Regions from separate parts of the Streptomyces sp. NPDC002835 genome, predicted to be linked through region 2. Evidence: riboswitches for the same ligand, from Rfam matches in the RefSeq annotation. Region 2 holds a riboswitch; the other holds the start of a gene.
The links. A riboswitch is a leader RNA that binds a small molecule or an ion and turns the genes downstream of it on or off. The one in region 2 is predicted to bind thiamine pyrophosphate.
Positions count from the first base shown of each region.

Region 1: linked by a shared signal. The riboswitch ahead of ACWD01_RS15860 (thiamine ABC transporter substrate-binding protein) and the one ahead of thiO (glycine oxidase ThiO) in region 2 are both predicted to bind thiamine pyrophosphate.

Region 1 is NZ_JBSFUW010000012.1:116,071-124,074, reverse strand. Features, by position in the region: gene frr (ribosome recycling factor) at 1-276, shown strand, start outside; gene ACWD01_RS15880 (phosphatidate cytidylyltransferase) at 276-1,430, shown strand; gene ACWD01_RS15875 (hypothetical protein) at 1,681-2,235, shown strand; gene ACWD01_RS15870 (hypothetical protein) at 2,281-2,781, shown strand; gene rlmN (23S rRNA (adenine(2503)-C(2))-methyltransferase RlmN) at 2,909-4,015, shown strand; TPP riboswitch at 4,078-4,198, shown strand; gene ACWD01_RS15860 (thiamine ABC transporter substrate-binding protein) at 4,194-5,291, shown strand; gene ACWD01_RS15855 (ABC transporter permease) at 5,330-6,946, shown strand; gene ACWD01_RS15850 (ABC transporter ATP-binding protein) at 6,946-7,989, shown strand; gene ACWD01_RS15845 (LOG family protein) at 7,986-8,004, opposite strand, start outside.
Region 2 is NZ_JBSFUW010000008.1:232,171-240,174, forward strand. Features, by position in the region: gene ACWD01_RS11865 (hypothetical protein) at 1-726, opposite strand, end outside; gene metF (methylenetetrahydrofolate reductase [NAD(P)H]) at 779-1,696, opposite strand; gene thiE (thiamine phosphate synthase) at 1,853-2,500, opposite strand; gene ACWD01_RS11880 (Rv2175c family DNA-binding protein) at 2,588-2,953, opposite strand; gene ACWD01_RS11885 (NAD(P)/FAD-dependent oxidoreductase) at 3,057-4,229, opposite strand; gene ACWD01_RS11890 (hypothetical protein) at 4,318-4,677, opposite strand; TPP riboswitch at 4,729-4,841, shown strand; gene thiO (glycine oxidase ThiO) at 4,839-6,029, shown strand; gene thiS (sulfur carrier protein ThiS) at 6,026-6,238, shown strand; gene ACWD01_RS11905 (thiazole synthase) at 6,245-7,039, shown strand; gene pknB (Stk1 family PASTA domain-containing Ser/Thr kinase) at 7,339-8,004, shown strand, end outside.

The DNA of each region.
Region 1 (8,004 bases), on a different contig from region 2:
GGCAACATCATTCGCGTGGTGTTCCCGGAGCTGACCCAGGACCGCCGCAAGGAATACATCAAGGTCGCCAAGACCAAGGCCGAGGACGCCAAGATCTCGATCCGCTCCGTGCGCCGCAAGGCCAAGGAGACCATCGACAAGCTGATCAAGGACGGCGAGGTCGGCGAGGACGAGGGCCGCCGTGCGGAGAAGGAGCTCGACGACACCACCGCGAAGTACGTGGCGCAGGTGGACGAGCTGCTGAAGCACAAGGAAGCCGAGCTGCTCGAGGTCTGATGAACGACTCTTCCTGGGGGGCCTCGCACGGCGCCGGATACGCCGGCGCGTGGCCGCCGCCCGAGCAGGGGCCCCTCCCGGCGGGTTCCGCCCACGATGGGCACGACGCGCGGTATACATCTGAGACGCGGCCCATGCCCATCGTGCCGGACTTCCCCGACGCAGGCAGAGACGCCGACAACCGTCGCGGCGCAGACCGCGAGGACCGTGACCGGGGGGCCGCTCGACTGGGCGGCCCCCTGTTCCGTGACGAAACGCCGCAGGAGCCCATGCCCACCCCGCCGCCGCCGGGCGAGCCCACCCCACAGCCGCCCTCGCGGCCCGAGCCCCCGCAGAAGAAGCGGGCCGGCCGGGATCTGCGTGCGGCGATAGGGGTCGGCGTCGGCCTCGGCGCGGTGATCGTCCTCTCGCTCTTCTTCGTGAAGGCCGTCTTCGTCGGTGTGATCGCCGTCGCCGTCGTCGTCGGTCTGTGGGAGCTGACCTCCCGCCTCGAGGAGCGCAAGCAGATCAAGGCGCCCCTCGTCCCGCTCGCGGTGGGCGGCGCGGCGATGGTCGTCGCCGGTTACGTCCGCGGCGCGGAGGGTGCCTGGGTCGCGATGGCGCTCACCTCCCTCGCGGTCCTGGTCTGGCGGATGACCGAACCGCCGGAGGGTTATCTGCGGGATGTCACGGCCGGCATCTTCGCGGCGTTCTACGTCCCCTTCCTGGCCACCTTCGTCGCCCTGATGCTGGCGGCGGACGACGGACCGGAGAGGGTGATCACGTTCCTGCTGCTGACCGTGGTCAGCGACACCGGCGCGTACGCGGTCGGCTGGCGCTTCGGCAGGACCAAGCTGGCGCCGCGCATCAGCCCCGGCAAGACCCGCGAGGGGCTGCTCGGCGCGGTGTCGTTCGCGATGGCCGCGGGCGCGCTGTGCATGCAGTTCCTCGTCGGCGGCGGCACCTGGTGGCAGGGCCTGCTCCTCGGCCTCGCGGTCGCGGTCAGCGCCACGCTCGGCGACCTGGGCGAGTCGATGATCAAGCGGGACCTCGGCATCAAGGACATGGGCACGCTGCTCCCCGGGCACGGCGGCATCATGGACCGGCTGGACTCCCTCCTGCCGACGGCCCCGGTGGTGTGGCTGCTGCTGGTGCTCTTCGTCGGGTCGGGCTGAGTCGCGGATTCGTCCGCGGGGGCTCGTCGTCCACAGGGCGGCGGGCCCTTCGTGCTTACTGCGGCCGCGGCGGCGATCCTTGTCGGATCCGGAGGGCAACGCTTCGCGCTCCGGTGCGGCCGGCGCGATCTCGCGCCGTCTCCACAGCAGCCGAAACCGCCCGGCCCCAGAGAGATTTGCCGCTTATGTCTATTTTCTATGGGAATTTTATCTTTAGGATGGGAGTATCCGATTTCCAGGGGGTGAGCGGATGTCTACGGGAACTCTTCTCGCGATCATCATCCCGGTTGCCGCCGTGCTGGCGGCGCTCGCCGTGCTCGGCTGGTTCGCCATGCGCCGGCGCCGTCTGCGGCAGCGGTTCGGCCCCGAGTACGAGCGGACCGCCGAGGACGCGGGCAGCCTGAGCGCCGCCGACCGCGAACTGAGCGCCCGGGAGAAGCGGCACGACGCGCTGGACATCAAACCGCTGACTCCTGCCGTCCATGACCGCTACGCCCAGGACTGGCAGAAGGTCCAGGGTGACTTCGTGGATCATCCCGAGGAGGCGGTGCAGGAGGCGGACCTCCTGGTGACCTCGCTCATGCGGGAACGCGGCTACCCCACGGACAACCTCGAACAGAAAGTGCAGGACCTGTCCGTCGAGCACGGCAGGACCGTGGAGCACTACCGCGCCGCCCATGACGTCAACGAGCGCAGTCGGCAGCACAAGGCGAACACCGAACAACTCCGTGGCGCGATGGTGCACTATCGCGCGCTCTTCGACGAACTGCTCTCCGACGGCGGGCCCCGTCAGGCCCGCGCGTGAGCGCCTCGGACATCGGAACTCTTCGACCATCAGGACGGAGGAGAGATGGAACGCGAACACACGCCAGGCCCGGCCGAGACCGGACTCTCCACGGACGACCTTGCCGCGCCTCCGGACAGGGGTGTGGGCGACCGGCCCGAGGCCCAGTCCCCGGGTTTCCCGGGCGAGGCCCCCGGGGCGACGTCGGAGGCCGAGGCGATGCCGCCCGAAGCCTCGACCGTCCCGCGGGAGCCGGAACCCGGGGCGGACACCCTGGATGCGTCCGCAGGGGAAGACGCTCCGCAGCTTCTGACTGAGGAGGACGAGTCAGGATTCCGCACGCGGTGGCAGGAAATCCAGAACCGATTCGTCGACGACCCGCGTGAGGCCGTCCATGAGGCCGACGGCCTGGTGGCGGATGTCATGCAGACCTTGGCCGCTACTTTCTCCCAGCACAAGCAGGACCTGGAGGGGCAGTGGAGCAAGGGCGAGGAGGCCGACACGGAGGACCTGCGCCTGGCCCTGCGGAAGTACCGGTCCTTCTTCAACCGGCTGTTGTCGAGCTGAGCAACCGTCGCTTCGGTTTGCACCTGTGACCGGCGGGACGAGCCGGCCGGAGCCCCCGCCGCTCGAGAGCGGGGGCTCGTCCGGTGCCCGCGGATCACCGCAAACGATCTGCGACACTGGTACGGACATGCCTAAGCCCGGAGAACTCACTTTCGTCGCCCCCCGCGGAGCCAAGAAGCCGCCGCGGCACCTCGCCGACCTCACGCCCGCCGAGCGCAAGGAGGCCGTCGCCGCGATCGGCGAGAAGCCGTTCCGCGCCAAGCAGCTGTCCCAGCACTACTTCGCGCGGTACGCGCACGACCCGGCGCAGTGGACCGACATCCCCGCCGCGGCCCGCGACAAGCTCGCCGGAGAGCTGCTGCCCGACCTGATGTCGGTCGTACGGCACATCTCCTGCGACGACGACACCACCCGCAAGACGCTCTGGCGCCTGCACGACGGCACGCTCGTCGAGTCCGTGCTCATGCGCTACCCGGACCGGGTCACCATGTGCATCTCCTCGCAGGCAGGCTGCGGGATGAACTGCCCCTTCTGCGCCACCGGGCAGGCCGGTCTCGACCGGAACCTGTCGACCGCCGAGATCGTGCACCAGATCGTCGACGGCATGCGGGCGCTGCGCGACGGCGAGGTCCCCGGAGGGCCGGCCCGGCTGTCCAACATCGTCTTCATGGGCATGGGCGAGCCGCTCGCCAACTACAAGCGGGTCGTCGGAGCAGTCCGCCGCCTCACCGACCCCGAGCCGGACGGTCTCGGGCTCTCGCAGCGCGGCATCACCGTTTCGACCGTCGGCCTGGTGCCGGCGATGCTGCGCTTCGCCGACGAGGGCTTCAAGTGCCGTCTCGCGGTGTCGCTGCACGCCCCGGACGACGAGCTGCGCGACACCCTGGTCCCGGTCAACACCCGCTGGAAGGTGCGCGAGGTCCTCGACGCCGCCTGGGAGTACGCCGAGAAGTCCGGCCGCCGGATCTCCATCGAGTACGCGCTGATCCGCGACATCAACGACCAGGCGTGGCGCGGCGATCTGCTCGGCCGGCTGCTCAAGGGCAAGCGGGTCCACGTCAACCTGATCCCGCTCAACCCGACGCCCGGCTCCAAGTGGACGGCGTCGCGCCCCGAGGACGAGAAGGCGTTCGTGGAGGCCATCGCCGCGCACGGTGTGCCGGTCACCGTCCGGGACACCCGCGGTCAGGAGATCGACGGGGCCTGCGGGCAGCTGGCCGCGCAGGAGCGGTGACCGAAGGGCCGTCGGCCATGGCTGATACTGTGCCCTGTGCGTTCGCACAAATGAACAACAAAACATTCCGACAGGGGAGCGCACCACAGCGCTGAGAGTGCGGCAGGCCGTCACGGCCGCGGGCCGCAGACCCTCGGACCTGATCCGGGTCATACCGGCGTAGGGAGTCAGCATCATCATGAACAGCCAGCTTCGGCGTGCCGTCGGCACGGCACTCGTCGGCGCCCTCGGCATCACGACGCTCGCCGCGTGCGGCGGGGAGTCCAAGGACTCCGGATCCGGCGGCGGGAGCGAGTCGAAGACCGTCACGCTCGTCAGCCACGATTCCTTCGCGGCGTCAGAGGCGGTGCTCAAGGAGTTCACCCGGCAGACCGGCTACACGGTCAAGGTGCTCAAGAGCGGCGACGCCGGCGCCGCGCTCAACAAGGAGATCCTGACCAAGGGCTCCCCGCAGGGCGACGTCTTCTTCGGGGTCGACAACACCCTCCTCTCCCGCGCGCTCGACAACGACCTCTTCACGCCCCACGAGGCCGAGGGCCTCGACCGGGTCGTCCCCGAGGTGCAGCTCGACGCGGACAAGCACCGGGTGACGCCCGTCGACACCGGCGACATCTGCGTCAACTACGACAAGAGGTTCTTCGCAGACAAGAAGCTCGCGCCGCCGAAGACCTTCACCGACCTCGCGAAGCCCGAGTACAAGAACATGCTCGTCGTCGAGAACGCCGCCACCTCCTCGCCCGGCCTCGGCTTCCTCCTCGGCACCGTCGGCGAGTACGGCGAGTCCGGCTGGCAGGGCTACTGGAAGAAGCTCAAGGACAACGGCGTCAAGGTCGTCGACGGCTGGGAGCAGGCGTACAACGAGGAGTTCTCCGGGTCCGCCGGCGGCAAGAAGGCGGGGGCCGACCGCCCGCTCGTCGTCTCGTACGCCTCCAGCCCGCCCGTCGAGGTCCTCTACTCCGACCCGCAGCCGGCCGAGGCGCCGACCGGTGTGGCCACCGGCACCTGCTTCCGCCAGATCGAGTTCGCCGGCCTGCTCAAGGGCGCGGAGAACGAGGCGGGCGGCAAGGCGCTGCTGGACTTCATGATCAGCAGGAAGTTCCAGGAGGACATGCCGCTGAACATGTTCGTCAACCCGGTCGTCGAGGACGCGAAGCTGCCCGAGCTGTTCACCGAGCACGGCGCCGTGATCGAGAAGCCCGAGACCGTCGCCGCGGACACCATCGCGAAGAACCGTGAGCAGTGGGTCCGGTCGTGGTCCTCGCTCGTCGTGAAGTAAGGACGTCCCTGCGCGGGAACGCGGCACGGCTCGGCCTGATGGCCGGCCCGGTCGCGTTCTTCGCCGTCTTCTTCGCCTACCCCGTCTCCGCGATCGTCGGGCGCGGTCTCCACGCCGACGACGCCTGGCAGTTCGGCCGGTTCGGCGAGGTGCTCGGCCGGCCGGACATCCTGTCGGTGCTGTGGTTCACCACCTGGCAGGCGCTCGCCTCCACGGCGCTGACCCTGCTGATCGCGCTCCCCGGCGCCTACGCCTTCGCCCGCCTCGACTTCCCGGGCAAGCGGCTGCTGCGCGCGGTCGTCACCGTGCCGTTCGTGCTGCCGACGGTCGTCGTCGGCACGGCCTTCCTGGCACTGCTGGGCCGCGGCGGGCTCCTCGACGAACTGTGGGGCGTCCGGCTGGACACCACCGTGTGGGCCATCCTCCTCGCGCACGTCTTCTTCAACTACGCCGTGGTCGTCCGCACCGTCGGCGGCCTCTGGTCGCAGCTCGACCCGCGCCAGGAGGAGGCCGCCCGGGTCCTCGGCGCCGGCCGCTTCGCCGCGTGGCGGCGGGTGACGCTCCCCGCTCTCGTACCGTCACTGGCCGCCGCCGCCCTGATGGTCTTCCTCTTCACCTTCACCTCGTTCGGCATCGTGCAGATCCTCGGCGGCCCGTCCTTCTCCACCCTGGAGGTGGAGATCTACCGGCAGACCGCCGACTTCCTGGACCTGACCACGGCGGCCGTGCTGACCATGGTGCAGTTCACCGCGGTCGGCGTCGTCCTCGCCGTGCACGCCTGGACCGTACGGCGGCGCGAGAGCGCACTGCGGCTCGCCGACCCCGCGCGCACCGCGCGCCGGCCGCGCGGCGCGGCCCAGTGGACGCTGCTCGGCGGCGTCCTGGCCACCGTGGCCGTCCTGCTGCTGGCGCCGCTCGCGGTGCTGGTCGAGCGCTCCTTCGACACCCCGGCCGGCTACGGGCTCGACTACTACCGGGAGCTGACCACCGTCGACCCGTCCGGCGGCGCCTTCCTCGTGCCGCCGATCGACGCCGTGTGGAACTCGCTCCGGTACGCCCTGGCCGCCACGGCCATCGCGGTCGCGGTCGGCGGGCTCGCCGCGGCGGCGCTCACCCGCAGGGCCGGCCGGCTGGTCCGCGGCTTCGACGCCCTGTTGATGCTGCCGCTCGGCGTCTCCGCCGTGACCGTGGGCTTCGGCTTCCTCATCACCCTCGACGAACCGCCGCTCGACCTGCGCGCCTCCTGGATCCTGGTGCCCCTCGCCCAGGCACTCGTCGGCGTGCCCTTTGTCGTCCGCACCATGCTCCCGGTGCTGCGCGCCGTGGACGAACGGCTGCGGGAGGCCGCCGCCGTCCTCGGCGCGTCACCGCTGCGGGCCTGGCGCGAGGTCGACCTGCCGCTGGTGCGCAGGGCGCTGCTGGTGGCCGCCGGCTTCGCCTTCGCCGTCTCCCTCGGCGAGTTCGGCGCGACCGTCTTCATCGCCCGGCCCGACAACCCGACGCTGCCCGTCGCCGTCGCCCGCCTGCTGGGCCGGCCCGGCGAGCTCAACTACGGGCAGGCGATGGCGCTGAGCACGATCCTGATGGTGGTGTGCGCGGTGGCGCTGCTCCTGCTCGAACGCGTCCGCACCCAGTCCACGACCGAGGAGTTCTGATGACACTGCTGGAACTCCGGGGCGTGAGCGTACGGTTCGGGTCGCGGACCGCGCTCGACACGGTGGACCTGAAGGTCGCCGAGCACGAGATCGTGTGCCTGCTCGGGCCGAGCGGCAGCGGCAAGTCCACGCTGCTGCGGGCGGTCGCCGGGCTCCAGGACATCGACGCGGGCCGGGTTCTGCTCGGCGGCGCCGACCAGTCGGGGGTGCCGGTGCACCGCCGCGGCGTCGGGCTCATGTTCCAGGACCACCAGCTCTTCCCGCAGCGGGACGTCGGCGGCAACGTCGCGTTCGGACTGCGGATGCACGGCGCCGGCCGGGGCGAACAGGCCCGCCGGACGGACGAGTTGCTGGAACTCGTCGGCCTGCCCGGCGCGCACAGACGGTCCGTCGCGGCGCTCTCCGGCGGCGAGCAGCAGCGGGTCGCCCTCGCCAGGGCACTGGCGCCCGAGCCGAGGATCCTGATGCTCGACGAACCGCTCGGGCAGCTGGACCGCGGGCTGCGGGAACGGCTCGTCGTCGAACTGCGCGGCCTGTTCGGGCGGTTGGGCACGACGGTGCTCGCCGTCACCCACGACCAGGGCGAGGCCTTCGCGCTCGCCGACCGTGTCGCCGTCATGCGGGACGGGAGGATCGCGCAGGCGGGGACTCCGCTGGAGGTCTGGCAGCGGCCCGCGTCGGAGTTCGTCGCCCGCTTCCTCGGCTTCGACAACGTGGTGGCCGCGACGGTCGTCGGCTCGGCCGCCGACACGGTGTGGGGCAAGATCCCCGTGCCGGACGGCTCACCGCAGGGCGCGCGCACGGTCCTCGTACGGCCCGACGGCGTACGGCTCACCGACCCCACGCAGGGCCTGCGATGCACCGTCGGGGCCCGCACCTTCCGCGGCAGCCACGTCGCGGTGCGGCTGCGGCCGGACGACGGTCCCGAGCTGGAGGCGGAGTGCTCACTGCTCGAGGCGCCGGCCGAGGGCGACACGGTGGGCGTGGTGTTCGCCGCCGACGACGTCGTGGTCCTCGGGGCGGACGGGCCCGACGGGCCTTAGGCGGGCTGTTCGGGG
Region 2 (8,004 bases):
GCCGGGCGGCGTCTCGCTGTAGCCGTCCTGCTGGCCGTAGGCGGCGTACTGCTGCTGGTCTCCGTAGCCCGCGCCGTAGGCGTCGTAGGTGCTGTACTGCTGACCGCCCACGTACGGGTCGGAGTACGTGGCGTACTGCTGGCCGGTGCCGTAGTCGTACTGGCCGGCGTAGGTCGGCTGCTCCGCGGGCTGCTGCTGGGAGTGGTCGGCGTACGCGTCGTATCCCGAGGCGTACGGGTCCTGGGCGGCGGCGTCGTGCCGGGGCGCGTCCTGGGCCGCGTAGGCCGCCGGGGTGTAGACGCCGTACTGCCCGGTGTCGTCCGGCAGCGGCTGGGGCTCGTAGACGCCCGGGCCCTCGTCGGCCGCGGCCGGGCCGTGGTCGGGCGTGTCGTAGGAGATGTCGGTGACCTCGAGCGTGGGCTCCCGCTCGGCCTCCGGGGCGCCGGACCTGCGGCGCCTGCTCACGCCGGGGCTGCCGCCCAGGGCCCAGCCGGTGGAGAAGCCGCGCCGGAAGGAGAGCGTCACATAGGTCTGGCCGACCGCGAACGCCATGGTCCCCAGGGCGATCACCACGACGGAGGCCATCAGCACGCCTATGACGACACCGAGGAAGCCGCAGAACGCGAGCACCCGCCAGCGCAGCCGCGCCTTGTACTGCAGCAGCACCTCGCCCAGCAGCCACAGCGCGACGACGCCGAACGCGACGTAGAGGACCGTCCAGCCCATGTCCGCCCCTCTCCTGCGGCCGCCGGCCCCGGGGCGGGGCGGGTACGGCCGGTCAGGACTGCTCGTGCAGTCCGAGATTCTCGTAGATTTCGAGCGTCGCGGTGGAGTTGTTGAGCGTGATGAAGTGCAGCCCTGGGACACCCTCGGCAAGCAGCCTCGCGCAGAACTCCGTCGCGAACTCGATGCCAATGGAGCGTACAGCGGCGGGATCGTCCTTGACCGCGAGGATCCGTTCTTTCAGTTCGGCCGGGAAGTGCGCGTTGCTGAGAGTGGCGAACCGTTCGATCTGTCTGACGCTGGTGACGGGCATGATCTCGGGGATGATCGGGGTTTCGCAACCCGCTGCACCGACCCGGTCCCGGAGGCGCAGATAGTCCTCGGGGCGGAAGAACATCTGCGTGATCGCGTAGTCGGCGCCGGCGCGGCACTTGTCCACGAAGTGCCGGATGTCCTCGTCCCACCCGGTCGAGCGGGGGTGCATCTCGGGGAACGCCGCCACCCCCACGCAGAAGTCGCCGGACTCCTTGATGAGCCGGACGAGGTCCGCCGCGTACCGCACACCCTCGGGGTGTTCGACCCACTCGCCCATCGGGTCGCCGGGCGGGTCGCCGCGGACGGCGAGGATGTTGCGGATGCCCGCGTCCGCGTACTGGCCGATCATGTTGCGCAGCTCGGCGACGGAGTGGTTCACCGCGGTGAGGTGCGCGACGGGCGTCAGGGTGGTGTCGGCGGCGATCTGCTGGGTCGCCCTGACGGTGCCGGCGCGGGTGGAGCCGCCGGCGCCGTAGGTCACCGAGACGAAGTTGGGAGCGACCGCCTCGACCCTGCGCAGCGCGTTCCACAGGTTCCGCTCGCCCTTCTCGGTCTTGGGCGCCCAGAACTCGAACGAGTACGACGTCCTGCCCGTCGCAAGCATGTCGCGCACCGTTCGCGCGCGATCCGTTCTGGTGGAAGCAGTACCGAGGGCCATACCCGCAGGTTAGCCAGACCATGGGGGTCCCCCAACCCGATCGGGAAAATTGTCGCCTTTGTCCATCTCTTGTCCATCCCTTGGACAGAAAACGGACGATCACTGCGGCTGGATCGGTGCGGTGAGACGGGCGTGGCGGATCGGCGCGGCGGTGGGTCAGGGCCTGGCCCTGACCCGCTTCGCCAGGTCGGCGGCGGCCGCTGCCGGGTCGTCGGCCTCGGTGATCGCCCGAACGACGACGACCCTGCGCGCGCCGGCGTCCAGCACCTCGTCCAGATTGCCCGCGTCGATGCCGCCGATGGCGAACCAGGGCCGCTCGGCGCCGAGCCCCGCCGCGTACCGCACCAGGTCGAGGCCGGGGGCGTGACGCCCGGGCTTGGTCGGGGTGGGCCAGCAGGGGCCGGTGCAGTAGTAGTCCACGCCCGGCTCGACCGCGGCGGCGGCCGCCTCGGACTCGGAGTGCGTCGAACGGCCGATCAGCACGCCGTCGCCCAGGACGGCGCGCGCGGCGGGCACCGGCAGGTCGCCCTGGCCCAGGTGCAGCACGTCGGCGCCGATGGCGTGCGCCACGTCGGCTCGGTCGTTCACCGCAAGCAGTTTGCCGTGCCTGCGGCAGGCGTCGGCGAAGACCTGGAGGTGTTCCAGCTCCTCACCGGCCTCCATGCCCTTGTCGCGCAGCTGCACGACGTCCACGCCGGACGTCAGCACGGCGTCGAGGAATGCGGGAAGGTCTCCCTGCCGCTTGCGGGCGTCCGTGCACAGATAGAGCCGGGCGTCGGACAGCAGCGCGCGAGCCGTGGCCATGAGGCGATCCCCCCTTCGGGCGGCCGGATGTACGGGACGGGCGCGGCCCGTCCCGTACATCCCGCCGCGGTGATGTTTTCCGGTATGTCAGACGGCGAGCGCCTGTGCGCGGCGCTTCACCTCCGTACCGCGATTCTCGCTGAGCGCCTGCGCGGGCGTGCCCGGCAGGCTCGGGTCAGGAGTGAACAGCCACTCCAGCATCTCTTCGTCGTTGAAGCCGTCGTCCCTCAGGAGGGTCAGGGTCCCCGAAAGGCCCTTGACCACCTTGTCGCCGTCGATGAAGGCGGCAGGCACCTGAAGCGCCCGGTTCTCGCCGCGGCGCACCGCGATCAGCTGGCCTTCCTTGACCAGCTGCCGCACGCGCGTCACCTCGACATCGAGCATTTCCGCGATGTCCGGCAGGTAAAGCCAGGCGGGGACGAGAGCATCGATCTTTGCGTCAATCTCGGTCACGGGACAAGCCTGCCATCCACGACCGACAGTCGGAAGCCGGGACCTGCCGTGCCGCCCCTTCAGGGGACGCCGAACGCCGCCTTCAGAGGGACTGTTCTCGCCTTCAGGGCGACTGCGCCGCCGCTTTCAGAGGCACCGAGGGGTCGGCGGCCCGCGCCGGGTCCAGCGCCGCCCCGGACACGATCAGCTTGCGCCCCTGCGCCAGGTCACGCGGCCGGCCGACGGCCAGCAGCGCCACGAGGGCGCCGCCGCGCAGCCACAGCACCGACCAGGTCTCCTCGGCGGGGTCGCCGCGCCACAGCAGGGTGTCGGCGGCGCCGTGGTGGCCGGCGTACTGGACGAAACGGCCGAACTGCTCCGACCAGAAGTACGGCACGGGGTCGTACGGCTCCAGGTCCTCGCCGCCGGTGATGTTCGCGGCGACGGTGCGCGGCCCCTGGAGCGCGTTGTCCCAGTGATGCACGAGCAGCCGCTGCCCGTAGCGGCCGGACGGGTAGGAGGCGCAGTCCCCCACGGCGTACACGTCGGGCGCGGAGGCGCGCAGCCACTCGTCGGCGACGACCGCCCCGTCGGGGCCCAGCTCGATGCCGGAGCCGGCGAGCAGGCCGGTGGCGGGCCGGGCGCCGATGCCGACGACGACGGCGCCGGCCGGGATCCTGCGGCCCCCGGCCAGAACGACGGCGCCCGGCTCGATCGCGGCGACCCGGGCGCCGGTGATCAGCTCGGCCCCGTACTGCCCGTACCAGGCGGCCATCGGGGCGGCGACCTCGGCGGGCATGGTGCCGGCGAGGGGGCGGTCGGCGACCTCGACGACGGTGACGGCGCAGCCGGCCTGCCGGGCGGCCGTAGCGAACTCCGCGCCGATCCAGCCGGCGCCGACCACGACGATGTCGTGCTTCTCGGCGAGCAGGGGCCGCAGTCGCGCGGCGTCGTCCAGCGTGCGCAGCAGATGGACGCCGGGGACGCCGGACGCGCCCGGCAGGGTGACCGGCTCCGCGCCGGTGGCCAGCACCAGCACGTCGTACGGGACGGGGCCGGCCGCGGTGTCGACTTCGTGGGCGTCCGTGCGCACCCCGGTCACCTCGACGCCGAGGCGCAGCTCGACGTCCAGGGCCTCGAAGTCGATGTCGAACGCCGAGCCCTCCGCCGTACCGAGCAGGACCGCCTTGGACAGCGGGGGCCGGTCGTACGGCTGGTGCGGCTCGGCCCCGAGGACGGCGACCGGGCCGGCGAAACCCCGCTCGCGGAGGGCCACCGCCGTCTGGACCCCGGCCATGCCGGCGCCGACGATCACCACGCGCCGCCGCTCTGCTGTCTGCTGCTGCCGTTCTTCCACCCGCACACCTTACGTACCTGACGACGGGTCAGGAGGCTGCCGACGGTCCGGAGGGCAGCTCCTCCACCACGCTCGTGCCGCGGCCCTCCTGGGACTCCCACTCCCACGTCTCCTCCAGCCGCACCCGCCCGTCCGGCAGTTCCACCACCAGGGACACGCAGTGACCGGACGACGTCCCGCCGTCGGTCTTCAGCTGCACATAACGGAAGTCCAGCCGGTCGCCCTCCCGGGTCCCCACCAGGTGTCCGCGCACCACGTCACCGCCCTGGTACTCGGCCCAGACCGTGCCCCGCTCCTCGTGGTACGTGAAGCGCGTGCGGGTGCCGACCTGGCCCGGAGCCTGGTCCGCGACCGGCGAGAGAACGAGTCCGTCGAGAGTCTTCGCCACTGCTGCGGCTCCCTTACTGGGCGTCGGGGCGGGAGGTTAGGGTAGCCACCGTAAGGCACTCGCGGGAGCCCGGACGCACCGGGCTGAGAGGGAGGCTGACCGGCCTCCGACCGTACGAACCTGATCCGGGTCATGCCGGCGAAGGGAGGGGCTGGACGCCCATGTCGTCTCGTACACCACACACCCCCGACGTCCTTGTCGTGGGGGGCGGAATCATCGGCCTGGTCACGGCCTGGCGCGCGGCGCAGCGGGGTCTGCGGGTCACCGTCGCCGACCCGGAGCCGGGCGGCGGCGCGGCGCGGGTCGCCGCCGGCATGCTGGCCGCCGTCACCGAACTCCACTACGGCGAGCAGACGCTGCTCGGCCTCAACCTCGAATCGGCCCGCCGTTATCCGGCCTTCGTCGCCGAGCTGGAGGAGGCGAGCGGGCAGCGGGTGGGACACCGCTCCTGCGGCACGCTCGCCGTCGCCCTCGACGCCGACGACCGGGCGCATCTGCGCGAACTGCACGCGCTGCAGCGCCGTTCGGGCCTCGATTCCGAATGGCTCTCAGGCCGCGAGTGCCGCCGCCTCGAACCGATGCTGGCGCCCGGCGTACGCGGCGGGCTGCGGGTGGACGGCGACCACCAGGTCGACCCGCGGCGGCTGGCGGCGGCGCTCGTCGTCGCCTGCGAGCGGGCCGGCGTCGGCCTCCGCCGCACCTGGGCGGATCGGCTGCTCGTCGAGGGCGACCGGGCGGTGGGGGCGGTCCTCGCCGACGGCGCCGAAGTGCGCGCGGAACAGGTCGTGTTGGCGGGCGGCAGCCTGAGCGGCCGGCTGAAGGGCGTACCGGCGGACGTGGTGCCGCCCGTACGGCCGGTCAAGGGCCAGGTCCTGCGGCTGACCGTGCCGCAGCCGTACGCGCCGTTCCTGTCCCGCACGGTGCGCGCCGTTGTGCGCGGCAGCCATGTCTACCTCGTGCCGCGCGAGGACGGCGAGCTCGTCGTCGGCGCCACCAGCGAGGAACTCGGCTGGGACACGACGGTCACCGCGGGCGGGGTGTACGAGCTGCTGCGCGACGCGCACGAACTGGTGCCGGGCATCACCGAACTGCCCCTGGTGGAGACCCGCGCCGGACTGCGGCCGGGCTCGCCCGACAACGCCCCGCTGCTGGGCTTCACGGAGCTGCCGGGGCTGCTGCTGGCCACCGGGCACTACCGCAACGGGGTGCTGCTGACGCCCGTCACCGGCGACGTACTGGCTCAGGCGCTGCTGAGCGGCGAACTGCCGGAGGTGGCGCGGCCCTTCTCGCCGCGGCGCTTCGCGGCGGGGCCGGTTCTCGCGGACGCCGTTCTCGAGGAGCAGCCCGCATGAACGTCTCCGTCAGCATCTCCGTCAACGGCGAGGCGCGGGATCTCGCCGCGGGAACCACGCTGGACGCCGTCGTCGCGGAGCTCACCGCCGCGTCCTCGGGTGTCGCCGCGGCCGTCAACGAGACCGTCGTCCCGCGCGGCCAGTGGCCCGGCACCCGCCTCGGCGACGGTGACCGCGTCGAGATTCTCACCGCAGTGCAGGGAGGCTGAGCCGCCATGGCAGACGACCGCTTCACTCTCGCCGGTACCACGTTCGACTCCCGGCTGATCATGGGTACGGGCGGGGCACCCAGCCTCGACGTCCTCGAACGCTCCCTGGTCGCGAGCGGCACGGAGCTCACCACGGTGGCGATGCGCCGCCTCGACCCGACCGTCCAGGGGTCCGTCCTGTCGGTGCTGAACCGGCTCGGCATCCGGGTCCTGCCCAACACCGCGGGCTGCTTCACCGCCGGCGAGGCCGTCCTCACCGCGCGCCTGGCACGGGAGGCGCTGGGCACCGACTGGATCAAGCTCGAGGTCGTCGCGGACGAGCGGACCCTGCTGCCGGACGCGGTGGAACTGCTCGACGCGGCGGAGACTCTGGTCGACGACGGCTTCACGGTCCTGCCGTACACGAACGACGACCCGGTCCTCGCGAAGAAGCTGGAGGACGTGGGCTGCGCCGCGATCATGCCGCTCGGTTCGCCCATCGGGTCCGGGCTGGGCATCCGCAACCCCCACAACTTCCAGCTGATCACCGAGCAGGCGGGCGTGCCGGTGGTGCTCGACGCGGGCGCCGGCACGGCGTCGGACGCGGCGCTGGCGATGGAGCTGGGGTGCGCGGCGGTGATGCTGGCGTCGGCGGTGACGCGGGCGCAGGAGCCGGTCCTGATGGCGGAGGCGATGCGGCACGCGGTGGAGGCGGGGCGGCTGGCGTACCGGGCGGGGCGGATCCCCCGCCGCCACTTCGCCGAGGCGTCGTCCCCGACGGAGGGGCGCGCGGCGCTGGACCCGGAGCGGCCGGCGTTCTGAGGGAGCGGGGGCCGCGGGGTCGGGGGCGGGGTCGGGGGCGGCCGCTGCGCGGGGCTTGTCCCCTACCCGCCCCTTCCCGAAACCGGGCTCCGCGCGGTGGCCTCAATCGCCGGCCGGGCTTGAGTTGCCCGGCAACTTCAGCCTCGTCGGCGTTTGAGGCGCGGGGTTGGGGGCAGCGCCCCGGCATACGGGGCCCGCGGCTCCGGAACGGGGTCGCGTGCGTCACAGGTCGGCTGCAGTACCGCACCGCCTCCGCACGGGCCGTCCGGCCTGTCCGAGTCGGCTCGTAGAATCGGCGCGTGGATACGACCCTCCAGGACCCCCTCGTCGGGCAGGTGCTCGACGGCCGCTACCGAGTCGATGAGCGCATCGCCGTCGGCGGCATGGCCACGGTCTACCGGGCCGTCGACACCCGTCTCGACCGGGAGCTCGCGCTCAAGGTGATGCACCCGGATCTCGCCACGGACGCCACCTTCGTGGAGCGCTTCATCCGCGAGGCGAAGTCCGTGGCGCGGCTCGCGCACCCCAATGTCGTGGGCGTCTTCGACCAGGGCGCCCAGGGGGCGTACGTCTATCTGGCGATGGAGTACGTCGAGGGCTGCACCCTGCGTGACGTGCTGCGCGAGCGCGGCGCGCTGCGGCCGCGGGCCGCGCTGGACATCCTGGAGCCCGTGCTGGCGGCGCTCGGCGCCGCGCACCGGGCCGGTTTCGTGCACCGGGACATGAAGCCGGAGAACGTGCTGATAGGGGACGACGGCCGGGTCAAGGTCGCCGACTTCGGTCTCGTACGGACCGTCGGGTCGGTGACGAACACCTCCGGCACGGTCCTGGGCACCGTCTCCTACCTCGCCCCGGAGCAGATCGAGTACGGCACCGCCGACACCCGCGCCGATGTGTACGCGTGCGGGGTGGTCCTCTACGAGATGCTGACCGGCACCAAGCCGCACGCGGGCGACACCCCGGCG